Regions from separate parts of the Paenibacillus sp. JSM ZJ436 genome, predicted to be linked through region 2. Evidence: riboswitches for the same ligand, from Rfam matches in the RefSeq annotation. Region 2 holds a riboswitch; the other holds the start of a gene.
What was found. A riboswitch is a leader RNA that binds a small molecule or an ion and turns the genes downstream of it on or off. The one in region 2 is predicted to bind FMN.
Positions count from the first base shown of each region.

Region 1: it holds a riboswitch for FMN, as region 2 does, so the genes downstream of both, ACH6EH_RS14085 (DMT family transporter) here and ribD (bifunctional diaminohydroxyphosphoribosylaminopyrimidine deaminase/5-amino-6-(5-phosphoribosylamino)uracil reductase RibD) in region 2, are expected to answer to the same signal.

Region 1 is NZ_JBISEO010000010.1:138,343-146,978, reverse strand. It holds gene ACH6EH_RS14120 (hypothetical protein) at 69-305, shown strand; gene ACH6EH_RS14115 (RNA polymerase sigma factor) at 307-585, shown strand; gene aroC (chorismate synthase) at 679-1,734, opposite strand; gene ACH6EH_RS14105 (LysR family transcriptional regulator) at 1,844-2,743, shown strand; gene ACH6EH_RS14100 (Crp/Fnr family transcriptional regulator) at 2,840-3,547, shown strand; gene trxA (thioredoxin) at 3,673-3,978, shown strand; gene ACH6EH_RS14090 (thioredoxin family protein) at 4,213-4,539, shown strand; FMN riboswitch at 4,708-4,867, shown strand; gene ACH6EH_RS14085 (DMT family transporter) at 5,009-6,016, shown strand; gene ACH6EH_RS14080 (GGDEF domain-containing protein) at 6,205-7,407, shown strand; gene ACH6EH_RS14075 (DUF4385 domain-containing protein) at 7,592-8,077, shown strand; gene ACH6EH_RS14070 (ABC transporter ATP-binding protein) at 8,321-8,636, shown strand, end outside.
Region 2 is NZ_JBISEO010000001.1:66,837-75,472, reverse strand. It holds gene ACH6EH_RS00415 (DUF2953 domain-containing protein) at 126-821, opposite strand; gene scpB (SMC-Scp complex subunit ScpB) at 944-1,549, opposite strand; gene ACH6EH_RS00405 (segregation and condensation protein A) at 1,518-2,309, opposite strand; gene ribH (6,7-dimethyl-8-ribityllumazine synthase) at 2,378-2,845, opposite strand; gene ACH6EH_RS00395 (bifunctional 3,4-dihydroxy-2-butanone-4-phosphate synthase/GTP cyclohydrolase II) at 2,924-4,165, opposite strand; gene ribE (riboflavin synthase) at 4,200-4,868, opposite strand; gene ribD (bifunctional diaminohydroxyphosphoribosylaminopyrimidine deaminase/5-amino-6-(5-phosphoribosylamino)uracil reductase RibD) at 4,872-6,017, opposite strand; FMN riboswitch at 6,297-6,466, opposite strand; gene ACH6EH_RS00380 (peptidylprolyl isomerase) at 6,623-7,057, opposite strand; gene lysA (diaminopimelate decarboxylase) at 7,229-8,560, opposite strand.

The sequences.
Region 1 (8,636 bases), on a different contig from region 2:
TATGAACTTCATGAATGAGCGGATACGGAACCTATTCTGATGATCATCCCATTTTAGGAGGGACAACAATGCATAATTGGTTTGGTGCAGAGTATTTAATTGATGAACAGCAGAAGGATTTAGAGAGAGAGGCCTGGGAGGCGTGGAAGTATGTACAAGAGCAGCAAAGGGATAAGAAACAAATCAGCAAATACACTGAAATCACACGGGAATACAGAAAAATCTTGCGAGGACTCAAATTTTTGCTCCAGTCTCTGTTCACACCCCGGCATGGGAGCAAGAAACGGAAAGCGGGCAGGATCTAACGTGGATTTGCTGAAGAATCTCAAACTTAACGCACGAGAGGATGCTGTGTTATCTGCCATCCTGTCTTTGCCGCCAACGATGAGCCAGCCCATGTATTTATACTATTATGAAGGCTTCAGCACCCAGGATATCGCCAAAGTATTGCAAATTCCAATCGTTAACGTCCGAAACCGAATGAGCCGGGCCCGGAAAAAAATTATGCAGAGCCTGGGAGCGCAGCATGGGGGATTTGTGGACGGGAGGCGTAAAAGGCATCAGCCGGAGTGTGAAATGCTGTGACCTTCCGAAGCCAGACAAGACCGACCTGTCTATAACACAAAACGGCTCTGCGAAATCATGATGATCTCGCAGAGCCGTCTCTCTAGTTACAGCTTAGTACAGCAGAGCCGCCTGGCGCTTCAGATGATCCTCAATGACCATGCAGGCCATTGCCTCGATCACAGGCACGACACGGGGACAGATGCACGGGTCATGACGGCCGATCGTCCTGATCTCGCGGTCATTCCCTTGAGTGTCTACCGTCTGCTGGGACAGAGAGATCGAAGAGGTTGGCTTCACCGCAACGCGAAACACGATTTCCTGTCCTGTGCTGATGCCGCCGATGATACCGCCGGCATGATTGGTTTGGAAGCCGGAGTTATCCATCTGGTCATTATGCTCGCTGCCACGCATGGAAGCGGCCTGAAAGCCTGTGCCGAATTCGATGCCCTTGATGGCGCCGACCGACAGCATCGCCTTGGCCAGCTCAGCATCCAGCTTGTCAAAGACCGGCTCGCCAAGGCCTGCTGGAACACCGGTGATGCGGCATTCCACAATACCGCCGCAGCTATCGCCTTCCTCAGCGAGCTTCTCGATCTTGCGGACCATGAGCTCGGCTGCGGCCGGGTCACACGCGCGAACCGGGTTGCTTTCGATTGCAGCCGGATCAAAGGTTTCGCATTTAATGTCCCCTACCTGGGTGGTATACGCCAGCACACCAACGCCTTTCAGCTCCAGCAGCTTGCGGGCTACGGCACCTGCGGCCACACGTCCTGCTGTTTCACGGCCTGAGGCTCTGCCGCTGCCGCGGTAGTCGCGAATCCCGTATTTTTTCTCATAGGTCCAGTCGGCATGTCCGGGTCTGTACATATTCTTGATATCATCATAGCTGGACGGACGCATATCCGTATTGTTCAACAAAATGCACAGCGGTGTGCCTGTAGTCTTGCCTTCGAAGATCCCGGATACGATCCGGATCTTGTCATATTCCTTACGTGGGGTGGTCACTGAGGACTGACCCGGTCTTCTCCGGTCCATCTGTACCTGAATGTAAGACTCGTCGAGCTCCACGCCCGGCGTAACGCCTTCTACAATAACTCCGACAGAATCACCATGGGATTCGCCGAAGGTGGTCATCTTGAATCGTTCTCCAAATGTACTGCCTGCCATAACCATGCCTCCATGTTCTTGAAGTTTCTCTTTTCTTAGTATAACGGTATACTTGAAATAAATGAAATTGTTATTATTGAGCTTTGTCATAGAGAGGGTTGATGACAGAATGCTGAAGACCAGCATGGAAGGGTACCGGGTGTTCTTGGCGGCGGCAGAGTCGCTTAATTTAACCAAAGCGGCCGAGCAGCTGCATCTGACGCAGCCCTCGGTGAGTTATGCCATCAAGCAGCTGGAGACATCGCTCGGAGTGAAGCTGTTTGAGCGATTGTCTAAAGGGGTGCGGCTGACGCCGGAGGGAGAAGTGCTGTACATTCGGGTGCAAAAAAGTTTCGCAGAGCTGGAGTCCGCCGAGAAGGAGCTTTCGAAGCTGCGGGAATATAAAGAAGGCCAGCTGCGCATCGGAGCCAATGGAGCGATGATTAAAGAGCTGCTCATTCCGCTGCTGGACAGCTTCCACAATCATTACCCCGGCATCCGCATTCAGCTGGTGCAGGAAAGCACAGGAGCGGTTGTGCAAAAATTGAAGGACGGGACGCTGGATCTGGGCTTTGTCCATCTGCCGGTAAAGGATGAGGAGATCACCAGCTGGAGCTATGAGACCTTGCCTTATTGTGTCGTCGTGGGCGAGAGCTTTCGGACATGGGCGGGGGCAGGGGAGCCGCTGTCTGCCGCAAGGCTTGCGGAGCTGCCGCTGCTGCTGTTATCCTCTGGCAGCTCCACCCGTTCTTTTATTGAGGGATGGTTTCTATCGCAGGGCGTAGAGATACAAGGGGATTTCGAACTGAACAGCCTGGATATGCTGGCTGAGTTCGCAGAGCGGGGCTACGGAGCGGCCTTCCTGCCAAGAAGCTTCGCCGAGAAACGCATTCAGCAGGGCAAGCTGCTCATGCTGAACACCGCTCTGCCGCTGCCGGACCGCGAGATCGGCATCGCTGTCCGCAAGGGGGGAGCGCGGTCTCTGGCCGCCAGCGCATTTATGAAGCATCTGGAGACTGTGAGGGAATAAACTTACATTGATAAAGCAAAGGAGGCTGCGGCATGGATATGATTCAGCGAATGCCAGCCTGACAAATGAAATCCACGAAACAAGAGGAGGCGGGAGATGGATAACAAGTTATGGTATTTATCAAAGGTCAGCATTTTTGAGGCGCTGGCTGAGCAGGATTTGCAGGAGCTGGACCAGATCGCGCCGATGACTCATTTTGATGCGCTGCCTAAGGGCACATTGATCCAGACGCCGGATACGAACCGCGACGGGCTGTTTTTCATTAAGCAGGGCAAGCTTCGGCTTTACAAGATCAGCCTCGAAGGCAAGCAGTTCACGGCAGGCATTCTGGGCAAGGGCAATATGTTCGGCGAGATCGACACCTTCTCGTTCGGAACCGGCGGCATTTATATAGAAACATTGGAAGAGACGATGATCTGTTCTATTCCACGCGAGCAGTTTGAGGCCTTCTTATCCAAAAGGCCGGAGCTGGCTATGAAGCTGCTGGCTGAATTCAGCACCCTCCTTCGGGAGCGGGATGAGATGCTGGAGAAGCTGGCATTTGGCGATTTGCGGGAACGGGTGCTGCACCTGCTTCTGAAGCTGTCCGAAAAGTTCGGCATCGGCAAGGAAGACCCGGTCAAAATCGATCTCGCCCTGACGCACCAGGAGATCGCGAATATGATCGGCGCCACGCGCGAGGCCGTCACGGTTGTGCTGAATGAGCTGGTTAGGGACGGCATGCTGGAGACGGGCCGCAAGAGCATTGCGGTATACCAAGCGGGGTCAAGAAGCTGTCTGGAGCTAGGCTGCAAAAGCAAATAAGCATGCGACATCCGGAGAAACCTATAACTTTTTATAGGTTTCTTTTCTTTTGTAAGTTACATTACAGAACTAGAGAGAGGAGATGGTCTACAATGAGTTCAACTTACAGAAAAGGAGTGAACAACATGGGAGCCGTTACTTTAACGCAATCCACGTTTCAAGAGCAAATTGATCAGGGGGTCACACTGGTTGACTTCTGGGCACCTTGGTGCGGACCGTGCAAAATCCAGATTCCAATCATTGAGGAGCTGTCCACGGAGCTGGATCAGGCTACCATTGCGAAGGTGAATGTCGATCAGGAGCCGGAGCTTGCGTCCAAATACGAAATTATGAGTATTCCGACACTGCTTCTTTTTAAAGATGGAGAGCTTGTGGATAAAATGGTTGGTCTTCAAAGCAAAGAAGTATTGAAGAACAAATTAAATATATAATCTTACCCCCAAAAGGGAGAGGACGCATTTGGCGTAAATGAGGATGTGAAGCAGTCCGGTCTGGCCTCCATGGGCGAGCGCGACGGACATCCAAGCATCGCCGAGCTGGTTGCTGCCGACTACCAGATCATCACCCTTTAATCCGGCGCACCGCTGCCGGTTATGATATAATACATCTCATGTGCCGAAACCGGCCGGAGAGGTTAGACGATGAGCTGAAGGAGGATGCAGAGCATGGATCGAATTCAAAGCAAGCAGCAATATGAGGATCTGATTAACCGCGAAGGGCTGACGGTCATTAAATATGACGCCACCTGGTGTCCGGATTGCAAGACGCTGGACAAATTTATGCCTGACATCGTAAGCAAGCATCCCGACAAGGAGTTTTATGCCCTGGATGTGGAGCAGCTGGAGGATGTGGCGAGCCATAATGAAGTGCGCGGCATTCCAAGCCTGCTCGTGTATCAAAATGGCGTGAAGCTGGCACATCTGCACAGCAAGTATGCCAAGAAGCCGAATCAGATTTCAGAGTATCTGGAGACACTGGAGTCCAAGAACTGAATCTGGTCATGAAATAGCAGCCCCGGTCTGACACAGCCGGGGCTGCTTCCTTAACGAATGGCGGGAAAACAGCGAAAGTGCATTCTAAACATACAAAAGTATAGTAACTTATTATAAACTGGTGTATAATCAGATGGTATAGATGATATTACAAATACAAATTTGAATATGGATCTTCGGGGTAGGGTGAAATTCCTGACCGGCGGTGATGGCATGAATCTCTTAAGGCATTCATGTATAAGCCCGCGACTCGCTGTATGGTTTATACAGCGACTGACCTGGTGGAACTCCAGGGCCGACGGTAAAGTCCGGATGGGAGAAGATCAATAACAGGTGTGCTGCGCGGTTTTTTGAACGGCGTGAGCAGGCTTGTTTGGTCAGCCCCCGAACTCTCGATTCCAGGATGGAATGGACAGCCGGGGGCTTTCTTGCGGTAAGACTCCGTATTCGAGGATAGGAGAAGTTAATGATGGCACGTGCAGGCACCAACTCCAATCTCCATGCAGATGGAAGGAATTACTCTCGGCTTCACGCAGGAGGAGGCTTCTGGCTCGTCGCTCTGGGAGCCGCGCTCTGGGGGATTAACCCCTTGTTTCGGGTGACGTTATTGAACTACATGACCTCGGCGCAGATTGTGATGCTGGAGCATCTGCTCATCTCGCTGATCGCGGTGCCCATTCTCTGGCGTAACCGGGCAGAGCTGCTCTCTTTGAGCTGGAAGCATGCGGGGGCGCTATTGTTCATTTCTTGGGGCGGCTCGGCGCTTGCCACCATTCTGTTTACGGCGGGGTTGTCGAGCGGCAATCTGAATGCTGTGCTGCTGCTGCAAAAGCTTCAGCCGCTGTTTGCCATCATTCTCGCCAGCCTGCTGCTGAAGGAGCGGCTGCCGCGCCATTTTGGCTGGCTGCTGGGCATTGCGCTTGCTGGAACCTATATGCTGACCTTCGGCCTGTCGCTTCCGGGCGGGAATTGGGGACAATATCTTCAGGCCGGGAGCCTGATGTCTCTGGGAGCCGCTGCTCTGTGGGGCGGCTCCACGGTCATGGGGCGGATGATGGTCGGCAAGATCAAATACGAAACCGTAACCTCGCTCAGGTTCGTGCTGGCGCTTCCACTGCTTTCCATGATTTCCTGGAGCGAGGGCGCAGCCTGGAATCTTCCGGCAGCCGGAACGGCGGAAGGTGCAGCTGTCATACTGAATCTGTCGGGCCAGGCGCTGCTGGCGGGACTGCTGAGCCTGATGATCTATTACAAGGGCCTGACGACAACGAAAGCGTCCGCTGCGACCCTTGCCGAGCTGAGCTTTCCAATGGTCGGTGTGCTAATCAACTGGATGGTCTTCCAGGAAACCATCACCCTTGCACAAACGCTGGGCTTCGTGCTCATCTGGCTGAGTCTGTATCTGCTCTCCAGGCAATCAAATCACGCTGCGGCAGCCGAGCAGCAGCCGGCACCCTATAGGCAGGCCAGCGCCTGAAGCAGCATCCTATGGGGTTGTGCGCTTGCCAATCTTAACAAGACTGCATCTGCAAGATTTCAGATCTGTGCCCTGCAGTCTTTTTTGTCGATTTTCATTGAAAAAAATGTAATTTAAAAGAGGAATTGGCGCTGCAGCTATCGAATTTAATCGAAAGACTGAATCTCGTAATGACTGGATTGATGCATATGAATCTGAATCTGGATATGAACACTGTATTCATCTGCCTCGTCACAGGGCATGTGTTTACCATATTGTTAATTTGGGCATACCGCCGGGGGCATGACAGGGACCGGGCGGTTAATGCTTTTTATGCGGCAAAGATGCTGCAGGCAGGCGGATGGATGCTTGCCATGTTTCGCAATGAAGCCCCTGACCTCCTGACGGTATATGCGGCTAACACGCTGTTGTTCATGGCAGCTGCATGCGAAGCGGCAGCGCTGCTGCGGCTGGTGGATGCTTTCGACCGGCGTACCCGGGCTATGTATATCATGCTGACCGCCGGGTGCCTGATACTGTTTTATTCGGTTGCACTGGGGACGGGCATGGAGAAATACCGGATCGTTGCTGCCTCCTTCGGGCTGTCCCTGTATTTTATACTGCCAGCAGTCAAGATGCTGCGCCGCGCTCGTGCTTCTCTCTTAATGAAGATCACCGCCTTCACGAGCATCCTGATCGCAGGAGGCACCTTCGTAAGGGGCATCGTGACTTTGACAACAGAAGGGCCGACGTCGCTGTATGAGCCGAATGTGTTCCAGCCGCTCGCCTTCCTGCTTCTGTTTCTGCTCTTATTTATGGGAAACACCAGCTTTGTGCTGCTGTCCAAGGAGCGAGCGGATGCCGAGCTGCTGCGGCTGGCCAGCTATGATGATCTGACCGGTGTGCGCAACCGCAGAACCTTCATCACTGAAGCGCGGCTGGCGCTGGAGCAATGCCGCAGGAAAGGGGCACCGGTTTCCTTTATGCTCATGGATGTAGATGAATTTAAGGACATTAACGACACCTATGGCCATGATATGGGCGATCGGGTGCTGCAGGAGTATGCCGGTCTGGTTCAGGCAGCACTGGAGCCGGGAGATCTGCTGGGACGCTATGGCGGTGATGAGTTCGTGGTGCTGCTGCCCTTTGCCGACGAGCGAGCCTCTGATGTGGTAGCCGAGGCGATCCGGCAGGCAGCCGAGGATTCCCGGCATGGTTCTGGAATTCCGTTTACGCTCAGTATCGGAGTGGTCACGGTGCATATGAAGGATAGGATGTCCATCGACAAGCTGTACAAGCTGAGCGATATTGCACTTTATGAGGCGAAGCAGGCCGGCCGGAACCGGGTCATGCGGACCCTCCCGGACGTACATGCTAAGGGAGATGGCATTGCGGCGGAAGCGGCAGGGTAAGGACAGCAGCAGACTAACGGCAAGGCGGCGCAGAGAGACTCTGGCCGTCTTTTTTATATATGCTGAGATCTGCCGTCTCTCCGCCCGGATAACGAGAAGCCGCGGCACATGCCGGTGCTCCTCGTTATCCGGGCGGCTTTTTCGGGTAAAGATAAGGTACAACAATCCCGAAGGAGTGAGGAAGATGAAGGAATTTGATTACTCCCTGGATTACAAGCAGCTGGACCTTCGTCAGCAGCCGGAGCTGTACACGGTCGGACGGGGAGAGCAGGGGGTCCTGCTCGTCGAGCCGTACAAGGGTGAGATTTTGCCCCACTGGCGGTTCAAGACCCCGGAGATCGCAAGGCAATCCTCGGAAAAGATATACGAAATGTTTCTGAATTATAAAGATGAAGGCGATTTCGTCGGTATGGATATGGCCAGAAAATTTCTGCAGATGGGCTATACAAGGGCCCGCAGATACACGAACCATAAAGGCGGACGGAAATATTCCAAGGAGGACGGGGCCATTCTGCCTTACCAGAACGACAAGATCAAGGCGGAAGCGGCGGCGATTTTTAAGAAGAAATGGTTTGAAGCGAAGAGTGATCCTGATTATATCAGGATGAAGGAGGAGCACCGGGACCGGTATGAGCAGGAGGAGAAGCGGGAGAAGCAGAAGCAGCATTAAGCATGCCGAAGCGGCGTAGGACATGTGGAGCATTCCGGAGCAGCAGAAGAAGTTTGGAGCGGCGAACATCCGCAGGCTGAAATACGTTATAATAGACATATGATCTACAAAGCCGGGCTCCTGCTCATCGGCAGGGAGCCCGGCTTTGTACGGAAGTGGAGAAGCAGTCAGTAGATATCATCGGAGCCTTCCAATACATAGAGAACAACTCAATAGAAGGACTCCCGCGGCGGAGGAATGGACATGGGTATCGTTTTTACGTTTTTGAACAAGCATCGGGTGGCTGCCCTGGCGGCACTGCTCATGATGATCATCGAGCTTGCCGTCGAGCTGTCGCAGCCGCTGATCATCTCCAAGATCATTGATGAAGGCATTCAGGAGAAGAATTTGACCGTTGTCTGGACTTGGCTGGCGGTGCTGGCGTCAACCGCGGTAATCGCGTTTGCTGCCGGTATCGCGAGCTCTTTTTTCGCTGCACATGCAAGTCAGGGGCTGGGGTATGACATGCGTGACAGGCTGTACGACAAGGTGCAGTCTTTCTCGTACGCAGTGTTTAACA
Region 2 (8,636 bases):
ATTACTCCTTTACGCTGTTTTGATATAGCCTTAAGTAGGTCCTGCTGTTTATCATCCCCTAAAGCAAACAGACTATGTAATGCCGATTCCTGCCGGCTCAAGGATGCTGCCGATGTTTCATGGCCTCAAGCTTGATCCAGCTCTCGCTGCAGGGTGCTTTTCCAGGTCCGAAGTCCGCCTTCCACTCTCCACACCCGAATCCACAGCGCAAGCCCCGCCTTCACCAGGGCATATACCTTTACGCGCAGATCGACATCCAGAGCACTTGACAACTGCGGCGGCCCGTTAAAATCCGGAATAATAAACAGCTCCGGCTTGCCATGCAGCTTCACATGATACGACAGCCAGCCAAGGATCATATGCTTGATTCCCCACAGAGCTCCTGAAGCGGTGGCCGTTTGGGCTGCATCATCGAGGGCAAGGCTTGTAGACCAGAACACGGAAGACACGTTAAAGATCCGAACCGACCTCAGCATCCATGTCTTGAACCCGTCCGTAGCCTGAAGCAGCTTCTTCATATCCTGAAAGGCCAGGCGGGAGCGTGCATCGGGATCGGATTTACCCGACGGATCGATCCATTTCCCGAAGAAGCGTGAAGGCGGCTGCTGCTCCTCCACCACTTCCTCCTTAAAGGAATGCAGAGGCAGCTCCAGCGTCTTCTTGAACAAGCCGTATAAGGAATGAATATGAATGACCATGGAGTACTGACGGGCTGCCAGCTTGATCCGAATCCCCAGCTTTACGGTCGAACCCAGCACAAGGCAGGCACACACCAGCAGCAATCCTCCTACAATTAAGCCACCAACAACCCATGCATTCATATCATGCCCTCCAGCACCAGATTCTTACTGCCTGTCTTTTCTCTGGGTTAGTATGGCAATTACGAAAGAAATCATACGGCATCGCAAAAAGCCCGGGAAGCCCGGGCTCTAGGTAGTCCACATTATGAATTGACGTCATCCAAAGTAAGCTGCTGCTCATCCAGCTTGTCAAACAGCATTTGGGTTTCCTCTTCCAGGCTGTCGCCATCGCCCTCAAACTGTGAAGGCTCCGGCAAATCCTGAATGCTGCCCAGGCCAAAATAATCAAGAAAAGCCTTGGTCGTTCCATACAGGATCGGTCGGCCGATGGCCTCTGCGCGCCCCACTTCAACGATTAGACCCTTGTTGGACAAGGTCTGGATGGCTCGCTCTGCCTTAACCCCGCGGATCTCTTCGATCTCCACTCGGGTAATGGGCTGCCGGTAGGCCACAATTGCCAGCGTCTCGAGTGCGGCCTGCGATAACGAGGATCTGGAAGGCGAATATGCCAGCCGCTCGAAATACTCGGCATGCTCTGCCCGCGTCGCCAGCTTGTAGCTGCCTGCAATCCGTACAATTTGAAGGCCTCGCCCTCCCGCTTCGCAATCCGCCTTCAGCTCCTCCAGCGCATCGGTAATCCGTTTTGCCGACTGCTCGGTAATTTCGGCCAGCTGCTTCACGGACAGCCCTTCTTCTCCCGAGAGAAACAAAAGGCCTTCAATAAGTGATTTCAGCTTCGGTAAATCCATCAAACTTGACTTCCCCTCTCCACTCCATCACGATGTCATCAAACAGCTTCTCCTGAAAAGCGAAAATCTGCTTCATCTTCATTAGTTCCAGTATCGCCAGAAACGTAACCACAATCTCATGGCGCACCATGTCCTCATGGAGCAGCCTGGAGAACAGAACCCGGCCTCCCGGCCCTTGAGATGCAAGAACGTTTACTACTTCCCGAATCCGGTCCTTGACCGAGATTTCATCCCGCTGGATGCGGGCATAGGAGGTGCGCTTCACCGCCTTGCTCAAGGCTCGCTGAAAGGCAGCAATCAGATCCGAGGCATGCAGCCCCTGGACGGGATTCTCCTCGGCGATCGGCATATACGGCGACAGATCCTCCGGCTCTTTGGAATAAATCAGACTGCGCTCCCATTCCTTCTCGTGCAGATGCTGGGCAATGCCCTTATACTTTCGATATTCAATCAGCCGCTGCACCAGCTCTGCACGGGGATCAAAATCATCCTCCATGTCCATATCAAAGTCATCCATTTCGATGACCGGCGGCTTGGGCAGCAGCATTTTGCTCTTGATCGACAGCAGTGTGGCAGCCATCACCAGAAATTCACTCGTAATTTCCAGCTCCAGCTCCTTCATGCTCTGCAGATACGTCATGTACTGTTCCGTGATTTCACTGACGGGGATATTCTGGATATCGATTTCCGCTTGATCAATCAAATGCAGCAGCAGATCCAGCGGTCCTTCGAAGGTCTCCAGCTTGTACAATACGGTCACAATCCATCCTCCCGCCACAAAAAAATAAAATGCAGTGCCCTGTAAAAGAGCACTACATTAAATAAGCACTATTTTAGCTGTTTCGTCAAGTTCGCCATTTCAATTGCGGCCATTGCAGAATCCCAGCCCTTGTTCCCGGCCTTCGTGCCTGCCCGCTCAATGGCCTGCTCGATGTTCTCTGTCGTTACAACACCGAAAATGGTCGGTACGCCGGTCTTCAGGTTGATCGCGGAAACTCCCTTGGCTACCTCGTTGCACACGTAATCATAGTGTGTAGTAGAGCCGCGAATGACCGTCCCAAGCGTAATGATGGCATCGTATTTGCCGCTTTCCGCCATTTTTTGGGCGATCAGAGGAATTTCAAAGGCTCCCGGTACCCAAGCCACATCTGTTTCTTCTTCCTTAACACCGTGGCGCTTCAGTGCATCCAGCGCACCGCCCAGCAGCTTGCTCGTAATAAATTCGTTAAAGCGCCCTACCACGATGCCGTAGCGCAGTCCCTCGGAGACGAGATTTCCTTCAAATACATTTGCCATGAATATCAACCTTTCTTTATATGAAGTAAAAGAGTAAACATCAGCTGGTGCTTTCACAATTGCGGTTACTGTCGCGGATCAGCGGTTCTGGTCCTCATTCTGCTCAATATCATCAAAGGTCAGCATATGACCCAGCTTCATCTGCTTCGTATGAAGATAACTGGTGTTATCCTCATTCTCCGGCATTTGAATCGGGACCCGCTCCACGACCTCCAGCCCATAGCCCTCCAGGCCTTTAATCTTGCGGGGATTGTTGGTCAGCAGTCGGATCTGGCGAATCCCTAAATCCTTCAGGATCTGTGCGCCAATGCCGTAATCGCGCAAATCAGCGGGAAAGCCCAGCTTGAGATTAGCATCGACGGTGTCCAGCCCTTCCTCCTGCAGCTTGTAGGCTTTCAGCTTATTAATCAAGCCGATGCCCCGGCCCTCCTGCCGCATATACAGCAGCACGCCATTGCCCGCTTCATGGATCTGCCGGAGTGCAGCTTCAAACTGCGGGCCGCAGTCACAGCGGTGGGAGTGAAACACATCCCCTGTGAGACATTCGGAGTGCACCCGGACCAGAACCGGCTTCTCTCCGTCAATCTCGCCCTTCACGAGAGCTACATGCTCTTTATGATCCACGTCATTACTGTAAGCTACGGCCTGAAACACACCATAATCTGTCGGCATGCGTACCGAAACCTCTCGATTCACTAGCTTCTCGGTTGCATTGCGATACTGGATCATATCCTTGATGCTGATCAGCTTTAGGTCAAATTTACGGGCGATTTCGACCAGATCAGGCAGCCTCGCCATACTTCCATCTTCCTTGATAATCTCACAAATAACGCCTGCCGGGTAGGACCCGCACATCCGGGCCAAGTCGACAGCGGCCTCAGTATGCCCCGCGCGGCGCAGCACGCCGCCCTGCTTCGCAATCAGTGGAAACATATGCCCCGGCCGGCGAAAATGGAAAGGTCCGGCTGTGGGATCCATAATTCCTTGTACCGTCATAGAGCGCTCCATGGCTGAAATCCCGGTCGTGGTCTGAACATGATCGATGGAAACCGTGAAGGCAGTACCGTGAAAATCTGTATTCTGCGCCACCATCGGTTTAAGGTCCAGCTCCTGTGCCCGCTCCGCCGTCATGGGCATACAGACCAAGCCCCGACCTTCGCGAATCATGAAATTGATGACCTCAGGTGTCGCTTTTTCTGCCAGCGCTACAAAATCCCCTTCATTCTCCCGGTCTTCATCATCGACGACGATGACGACCTTGCCATTCATCAAATCCTCCATCGCTTCGGCAATGGAGTGGAACTGAAACGGCTCTTGCATGTCAACCCTCCTCCTTCTTGTGTGCTTTCTTATCTCATGCGAATCCGTGTTCCGCCAAATAATCCATGCTGACAGAGCTAGATTTACTTTTGTGATGACCTGATGTACGTGATCCGTAATGAAGCAGGTGATCTACGTATTTGCCCAGAATGTCATTCTCAATATTGACGGAATCTCCGGCCTTCTTCAAAGCCAGCACCGTCTCCTCAAGCGTATGGGGAATAATGGATACCGTAAAGCTGCTCTCAGTCGTATCCACCACCGTAAGACTGATTCCGTCCAGGGTTACGGAGCCCTGTGGAATAATATATCTGAACATATCCCGATCCTGAGGAACGATTTCATACATTACCGCATTCTGATCCAGCTTCACCCGGGAGATTACACCCGTGCCGTCCACATGACCCTGAACAATATGTCCGCCGAAACGGCTTCCCGCAGCCATTGCCCGCTCCAGGTTCACTTTACTGCCGGCCTGCAGTACTCGCAGATTCGTATGGCGGTAAGTCTGCGGCATAACATCCACTGTAAATAACCCATTCTCTATGGAGGTCGCTGTCAGACAGACGCCATTTACGGCAACACTGTCGCCGAGCTTCAGATCATCCATAATCCGGGAAGCCGATATAGCAAGCACCATAGCCTCACCGTTCCGGCCAATGCGCCGCATTTCTCCAATCTCCTCAATAAGGCCTGTAAACATGGATCAACCCTCCTTATCGCTGTTCTTTTCCTGTCCGTCAAGGAGTTCCCTTCTCCACACCGGCTTGCCGGAAATCATAATATTATCCTCCAGCTGCTCCATGCTTAGATCCTCCAGGACGACCGCCTCGCTCATCTGCTCGACGCCTCCAAACATGAAGCTGGAGGGTGCTCCCAGGCCTCCCGCAATTTTAGGGGCAATAAACAGAATGATCCGGTCTACCAGCTCCTCCTCCAGCATCGAGCCGTTCAGCGTGCCCCCGCCCTCCAGCAGAATAGAGGCTATTTCTCGCTGTCCTAGCTGCTTCATTGCTGATGTCATATCGACACGCGGTCCCGCTCCGCAGTAAATGATCTCGGCCCCCAGCTCTTGCAGGGCCTTGGCTTTGTCCTCATCACTCTGCTCGGTTGTCAGAATCAGCACTTGTGAGATTCCATCCTGGAGCAGCTTGCTGTCCATCGGAATTCGCAGCTTCGAGTCCACCACAATCCGAATAGGATGAATGCCCGGCACGGGCAGACGGGTGGTCAGCTGCGGATTGTCGGCAATCACGGTGGATACGCCCACCATAATTCCTTGATGCCGGTGCCTTAGCGTATGCACTCTGGTCCGGGATGCAGCATTTGAGATCCATTTGCTGTCGCCGGTCTTGGAAGCGATCTTGCCGTCCAGGGTGCTCGCTGTCTTTAAGGTCACATAAGGCATACCGGTTGTAATATATTTGATAAAAGCCTCATTCAAGCTCACGGCGCGCGCCTCCAGGACGCCCGTCTCCACCTGAATCCCTGCTGCCTGAAGCATCTGGATTCCTCGTCCTGCGACCTGAGGATTCGGATCCTGCATCGCTATCACCACGCGGGAAACACCTTCGGCAATCAGACGTTCACTGCAAGGCGGCGTCTTGCCATAATGGCTGCACGGCTCCAGTGTAACGTAGACCGTACTGCCTGCAGCAAGCCCCCCTGCCATATTGAGCGCATGCACCTCGGCATGAGGCGTTCCTCGCTCCAGATGAGTACCTACACCAGCCAGCCGGCCTTGATTCACGACAACACAGCCCACGACAGGGTTGATTCCGGTCTGTCCCTGCGCTTTGTCTGCCAAATCCAGGGCAAGAGCCATATAGTATTCATCGTTCATCACTTGCATTGCCCATTCACCCACTTTGAAATGATCTAGCTTGTTACAAAATGATACTTTAAGAACAGAAAAAGCCCTGAGTCTGGGGTTTATCCAGCTCAGGGCATGTTTATTGGGAGTACACCAAAAATCATTCCGGTGACAAACAGCTCAAAGCAACGCAAAGAAAAGCAGAGAAAGGCAATCATGCCCTCCGGCAAGTCTTGTATCGTTATCTTTGTGAAATTTGACACACAGGAAAGCAATGATTTCTCAGTGAGGCACAGCACAAATAAAGTGCTATGCGCTCTTCTCCTTCTCCCATCCAGACTATACTGTCGGTCCCGGATTTGCACCAGGTCCACCGGCTCTACGAAGTAGAGACGGGTCACGGACTGAGTTCGAAGAGACATCTGCACAGCGTGCACTCTCCGTCCATCACCGCCGGTAGGGAATTTCACCCTGCCCCGAAGGATATGATATTCAGCTATACTTTACTACCTATGAAGTCATGTTACCATATTTAAAATTAATAAAGCAACAATGAGGCGAAAAGCGCTTAGCAAGGATCAGCCCAAAAAAAACCCTCTCAGACACATACTGCCTGAGAGGGCTGCTTCCTTGCTATATTATTTCTACGCTTCCCAAACCTTGACTTCCTTCATCTTGTCGCCAGGCTTCACATTGTTAACATGCTCCATACCGCTGGTTACTTTACCAAAAACAGTGTGCACGCCGTCCAGGTGAGGCTGCGGGGAATAGACGATGAAGAACTGGCTGCCGCCGGTGTTGCGTCCCGCGTGTGCCATGGACAGTACACCCGTCTCATGCTTCGTAGTGTTGGTAGCTGTTTCACAGTTAATGGTGTAGCCAGGACCGCCCGTACCGTTGCCTACAGGGCAGCCGCCTTGAGCCACAAAGCCCGGAATTACACGGTGAAAGCTCAGTCCGTTATAAAAGCCGCTGTTCGCCAGCTTCTCAAAGTTTGCTACTGTGTTTGGCGCTTCCTCCGGCAGAAAATCAATTTCCACCATGCCGCCGTTTTCGAGTTCGATGGTTCCTTTTTTCATTCCAATCACGTCCCTTTACGGTATGATAGCCGCTCATCAAGCGGCCTCAGCACTGCTCTCAAAGACTCACGTTGTCCATTGTATCGTATAATTCTCCCAAAGGAAAGGAGGCCCGGCTTGGCCTGCGCCTTAGGGGCCTCCTTTATCCCAGAAATGCATTGGTTATACTAATTACTTCAGGACACTTTCCTTGCTGATGCGCTCAGGCACCACGTCCAGGTGAACGATGTCCTCCAGGCTTTCGCGGCGGACCACAAGATCACTTTGGCCGTCCTTCACGAATACGACCGCCGGCTTACGGATCCGGTTGTAGTTACTGGCCATGGAATAGTTATAAGCACCTGTGCAGGCTACAGCCAGCAGATCACCGGACTCCACCTTCGGCAGATCCAGATCCCAGATTAGCATATCTCCACTCTCACAGCACTTACCGGCGATGGATACCGTCTCTTCCACCTTATCGTTCGCGCGGTTCGCGAGAATGGCTTCATAACGGGATTCGTACAGAGCCGGACGCGGGTTGTCTGTCATGCCGCCGTCTACGGCTACATATTTCCGAACCCCTGGAATGTCCTTGCTCGTGCCAACCGTGTACAGTGTTGTACCTGCGTCGCCTACGATACTGCGGCCTGGCTCGACCCAGATTTCAGGCAGCTCTTCGGCGATACCTGCAAAGTGATTCTTCACCGCATCGGTAATGGCCTTCACATATTGGGACACCTGCAACGGAGTATCGCCTTCCACGTAGCGGATACCGAAGCCGCCGCCCAGGTTGACGACAGTAAAGGTTACGCCCAGCTGTTCCTTTACCGAAGCCGCAAATTCAGCCACACGCTGAACTGCCATCTGGAAGCCTTCGACCTCAAAAATCTGGGAGCCGATATGGGAATGCAGCCCCAGCAGCTCCAGATTGTCTTGCTGCGAAGCCAGCTTCACAGCCGTGAAGGCAGAGCCGTTACCAATATCAAAGCCGAACTTGGAGTCTGTCTGGCCGGTCGAGATATATTCATGTGTGTGAGCCTCAACGCCTGGGGTTACGCGCAGCAAAATTTTAACCTGAACCTGCTTCTCAGCGGCAATCGCCTGAAGCATGTGCAGCTCCACTTCATTGTCGACAACAAAGCAGCCGATCTTGGCGTCCAGCGCCATCTCGATCTCTTCGATCGTCTTGTTGTTGCCATGGAAGTGAATACGCTCTGCCGGGAAGCCCGCCTGCAGCGCTGTGTACAGCTCGCCGTCGGATACAACATCCAGGGACATGCCTTCCTCTTCTGCCAGACGGCACATCGCCATAACGCAGAACGCCTTGCTGGCATATGCCACCTGGAATTTCAAGCCAGACGCCTTAAAAGCTTCGATATATTCTCTTGCCCGGTCTCTGACCGCTTGCTCATCCACAATATAAAGAGGGGTGCCATACTGGGCTTTAAGCTCTGAAGTGTCACAGCCCCCGATTTCAAGATGTCCATTCTCATTGATTGTGCTAGTACCGTGTAGAAACATGCCTGCAATTCCTCCGATCAATATTTTAAAAATGGGTAATCGAGTAATTCTACACAGTATAGCAGACAAGACCCTC